Regions from separate parts of the Gracilibacillus sp. JCM 18860 genome, predicted to be linked through region 2. Evidence: riboswitches for the same ligand, from Rfam matches in the RefSeq annotation. Region 2 holds a riboswitch; the other holds the start of a gene.
What was found. A riboswitch is a leader RNA that binds a small molecule or an ion and turns the genes downstream of it on or off. The one in region 2 is predicted to bind thiamine pyrophosphate.
Positions count from the first base shown of each region.

Region 1: it holds a riboswitch for thiamine pyrophosphate, as region 2 does, so the genes downstream of both, thiD (bifunctional hydroxymethylpyrimidine kinase/phosphomethylpyrimidine kinase) here and thiW (energy coupling factor transporter S component ThiW) in region 2, are expected to answer to the same signal.

Region 1 is NZ_AP043868.1:1,945,266-1,947,668, forward strand. It holds gene thiM (hydroxyethylthiazole kinase) at 1-531, opposite strand, end outside; gene thiD (bifunctional hydroxymethylpyrimidine kinase/phosphomethylpyrimidine kinase) at 531-1,355, opposite strand; TPP riboswitch at 1,449-1,557, opposite strand; gene lepB (signal peptidase I) at 1,622-2,170, opposite strand; gene ACZ5R4_RS09955 (CynX/NimT family MFS transporter) at 2,356-2,403, shown strand, end outside.
Region 2 is NZ_AP043868.1:2,086,046-2,088,448, forward strand. It holds gene ACZ5R4_RS10515 (ring-cleaving dioxygenase) at 1-826, opposite strand, end outside; TPP riboswitch at 954-1,064, shown strand; gene thiW (energy coupling factor transporter S component ThiW) at 1,187-1,660, shown strand; gene ACZ5R4_RS10525 (DUF362 domain-containing protein) at 1,753-1,989, opposite strand; gene ACZ5R4_RS10530 (aldo/keto reductase) at 2,319-2,403, opposite strand, start outside.

The DNA of each region.
Region 1 (2,403 bases), 140 kb from region 2:
GATCCTATATCTTGATAGCCCATTTGTCACTACATCCACTTCCCCTGTTATCGCAATATTTGTATTAAATTTTTTAGCAGCAAGTGTTGCAAGATTTTCGTTCTGAAGGTCACCCGTCACATCAACCCCCTTCACTTTTACCTCCATACCGGCTAAATTAGCAACCTCGCCAGCATTTCCTCTTATAATCGTTACATCTACTTCGTCTAATATTCTTAAAGCAGAGGATGTGCGAAATGTAGTTGCTCCTACACCTACTGGATCTAAAACGACGGGCACTCCCGCTTTATTAGCTGATTTACCTGCAAGGATCATGGCATCCACCTGATCTTGCGTCAATGTACCAATATTTAAAACGACCGCATCCGCTATTTGAGCCATTTCCTCTACTTCTTCTTTAGCATGCGCCATAACAGGTGATGCACCTATTGCATATAAGCCATTTGCTGTAAAGTTCATCACTACTTGGTTGGTAATATTATGAATTAATGGTTGTTTTTCCCGCAATAGTTGAATCTGTGTTAGCTTCATTATTCCATTTCTCCTCTATTTGGTAATCCTTTTAGTCGATATCCCCAATGATTAGTTGGGCCATTCCCTTTGCCTAGTAACAGAGAATGTTGAATAGCATCTGTAATAAATTCTTTTCCAAGCCCCACCGCTTCGTTAATTGATTTACCTTTAGCTAGCTCGGCCGTAATGGCTGCTGAGAACGTACAGCCTGTTCCGTGGGTGTGAGGTGTATCGATTCTTTTCGTACTGAAATAATCAAATTGAGCCCCATCATATAATACATCCTTCGCATCGCCATCAAGATGTCCACCTTTCACTACAGCCGCTTTTGCCCCTAATTGATGGACCAACACTTTGGCTGCTTTTTCAGTGTCCTTTTGTGAGTTGATGGAAAAACCTACTAGAAACTCTGCTTCTGGTACGTTTGGCGTAACAACCGTTGCAAGTGGTAGGAGTATATCCCGAATAACCTCGCGAGACTTCTCTTCCATTAATGGATCACCACTTTTAGCAATCATCACTGGATCAATAACAAATGGGATTTTACTGTTTGTAAGTTTTTTTGCAATGAGCTCCATCATCTCAATGGTAGCAATCATTCCAGTCTTGACGGCATGTGGGGTAATGTCCTCCCATACCGCATCAAACTGTTTTTCTATAAAATCAATGGGGAGATGCTCTACTGCCTTTACCCCCTTAGTGTTTTGTGCGACAACCGATGTAATGACACTCATTCCATAGACTTCTCTTTCCTGAAATGTTTTTAGATCTGCTTGGATCCCTGCACCACCAGAAGGATCTGTACCGGCTATCGTTACTGCACTTACTATTTGATTGGACATAAACCTTTCTCCTCTCTTTTTACGAAATGAAGGGAAATAAAAAAACCGCCCCTTATATAAATGGAGCGGTTATTTATTACATCAATCTATCACTTTTGACCGACTCCACTTCCCTCCGCCAGCTTTAACTAGTTCAGGTTCAAAGGGATCAAGAAGAACTATTCTTATCTCAGCCATTCCGATGGCACCCCTAGTGGAATTTTTGTATTCAATTAATTCTAATAAAACATGTGAGTTCCATTCTGTCAAGAAAGCGATATATATGTCTAGTTGATCCACCCAATCGAATCGAGTGGCCAGATTCTCATTTTCACATCTCCAATAATGGATTCCTCATCAATGAATCCAAAGGAGCGACTATCCTTGCTCACACGACGATTATCTCCAAGCACAAAGAATTTCCCATCAGGAACTGTTTCTTCACCTGTCAAATTATAGAGGGTAAAATCATTCGTTAAGCTTTCCCCTTCAGGTAGCGTTTCTTTGTATGCTGTCAAGTAATCTTCTTTATATTCCTTGCCGTTTATGAATAAATGGTCATTTTTCATTTCGATACTATCACCTGGAATACCAATTACTCTTTTAACATAATTATCTTCAGAGTCCGGGGCTTCGAAAGCTATTTCGTCAAATCGCTCTATTTCACTTATCTTACTTAAAATAATGCGATCCCCATCCTGTAAATTAGGCATCATGGACTCACCCTTAACAATAGATGGAGTGAATAAAAAATGGCGACAAACTAGAACAATAACTACTGCTATTAATAGTGCTTTTAACCATGAGAGTAATTCTGATATAAATTTGTTATCCATAGGTAACCTTCTTTCGTCTGAACTAAGGAAATTTTTTTTATAAAGTTTTTGTGCTATCCTTTATAGGGTATTAGCTTACCATTTTTCTATCTATGAATTACGAAGATAGATAAGGTGTTCTTCTATTATATTAACATAATTTGTATGTGAATAGATATTAAAACTTATGAAACAGGTGAAAATCAATGCAGTTAACTAAAAAAAAGACAGTGCTTTTAATCATTGGAATTATT
Region 2 (2,403 bases):
AAATACCATTTGGCTCTCGAAAGTATAAGGATTGAAAATAGTATCGATCCACCAATCCTGAGTTTGGTAGTCGTTCCCTTCGAATTTTTTCGTGCCATTTTTCCAATTCTGCTCGGTTGTCGACTCGTAATGCTACGTGATGCACACTTCCACGTCCAGGTCTTTCTTTCTGCAAATCTGAGCTTAGCTCTACATGCAATTCTGCCCCAGTTCCACCCTCTCCAGTTGAGAAAACTTCTACATCTGGCATCCCTTTATTACGAGAAGGGTAGCTTCCAACTTGGCGAAAACCTAATAATTCTGTTAATACTCGTGCAGTAGGGGAGATATCTGGAACGGTTAATTGAACAGGCCCAAGACCTGTAATCGCTTTGTCTTGTGGAACTGCACTATTTGTCCATGGAATACCAGAAGCTACCCCTTGGTTGGTCTGATCTGACACTAAAACTAATCGTTGGTTTTCATGATCACGAAATCGAATTACCTTTCTCCCAAATTGCTCTCCCATTCCCTCATGATTCACTTTAAATTGCCGAAAACGATCTAACCAATAGGCTAGAGCTTCATCATCTGGTACCCTTAAAGAAGTTTGTGAAATACTTTGATTCCCAGTATAGGTGTGTCCTGCTCTTGCTATTTCAAAAAAGGTAAGATCTGTACCAGGACTTCCTTGTTCATCGGCATAAAATAAATGATACATACTGGGGTCATCCTGGTTTACCGTTTTCTTTACTAATCTCATCCCAAGCACGTTAGAATAAAAACGATAATTGTCCTTAGCATTAGCAGTTATTGCTGATACATGATGGATACCTTTTAATTCCATGTAGTCACCCCTCCACGTTGTTCTATTCTACAATTATATGACAAAATATCTCGAATTCAAAGTAATTAGCATCACCTATTGACTTTTCACCCACTTATGATAAAATTTTCATTAAATTCTATACGTGTATAACTACTAGGGGTGCCAATGAATGGCTGAGAGAGAAGCACATGTGCTTTTCAACCCTTAAGGACCTGATCTGGTTTATACCAGCGGAGGGAAGTAGCTGATCTTACTATTGGTATGTGAAGCCAGGTCCATTTTGGAGCTGGCTTTTTATATTTTCCCTCTACTACCGTTTTCTATACACAAAAATAAGGGGAGAATATTGTGAAAAAAAGAACATTAATACTTACAACGATGGCAGTATATGTCGCGGTTGGAACGATTGGATCACAGTTTTTATGGTTTCCAACTGGCATCGCCAAAGCCTATCCTGTTCAACATGCCGTTAACGTGATGGCAGCCGTAACTCTAGGGCCAATTCCGGCTTTATTGATTGCATTTGTGATCGGTCTATTGAGAAATCTTCTTGGACTAGGTACACTATTAGCATTCCCAGGTGGGATGATTGGTGCATTACTTGCAGGAATTCTTTATCGACTAACAAGTAAGAAACAAATGTCAGCAGTTGGAGAAGTGATAGGTACAGGTGTTGTTGGTTCCTTTCTATCTGTCCCATATGCTTATCTTCTTATGGGCACTTCTGTTGGGGCACTTGCCTTCCTACCAGGCTTTTTAGTAAGTAGTGTCACTGGTGCTTTAATTGGACTTTTGATTCTATCAAAGATAAAAACTACGAATCTGTTACACCAACCACTTTCCTCTAAGTAAAGAAAATGCGACCATGCTTATGATGGTCGCATTTTGCTATTACTACGTTAGAAACTCGTCTTTTTTAACGAATAAGTTAGCTTTTTAATTTTCTAACGTGCAAAATATGCCTCTGCTTTTTCCAAGAAAACTTCCTGTTCAGGAGTAAGATCATACTCCTCTTCGATGGCATCCACTGGACAGACAGCTTTACATGCCCCACAGTCAATACACACATCAGGATCTATATAAAATTGATCTGGACCTTCTACAATACAGTCAACTGGACAAACAGTAGTACATTCACCAGCTTTTTCTGCCTGACAAGGTTCCGTTATTACAAAAGCCAATTCGAAACCCCCTTAAGTGTTTAAATCTATTAACTACGATATCTTATCTTCCTAGCATTTTGCAAGAAAAAGCGCCTGGGACAAAAGATTAGTAAGAAGGAAAAAATCCGAACGTTAATATTTCTGCACTGCAATCGCTTCGTCAAAATACTTCGCTTTCCGTGGGCACGGCGATCTGCTAACTTTGCAAAGAAAACCGCTTTGCAAAGTGGATCTTCAGCTCGTGCTGTTCCCACTGGAGTCTGCGTATTTTGACTACGCTTAGTCAGAATATTGTTCGGATTTTGATTCTCTCTATTTAGTTATGTCTCAGCGTCTTTCTTTTTTTATTATCTCTTATCAAAATCATCTGGGTCTGGTCCGATACGCTCTTCCTTATTCAGATCAGCAATTAATTTCATCTCTTCTTCTGAT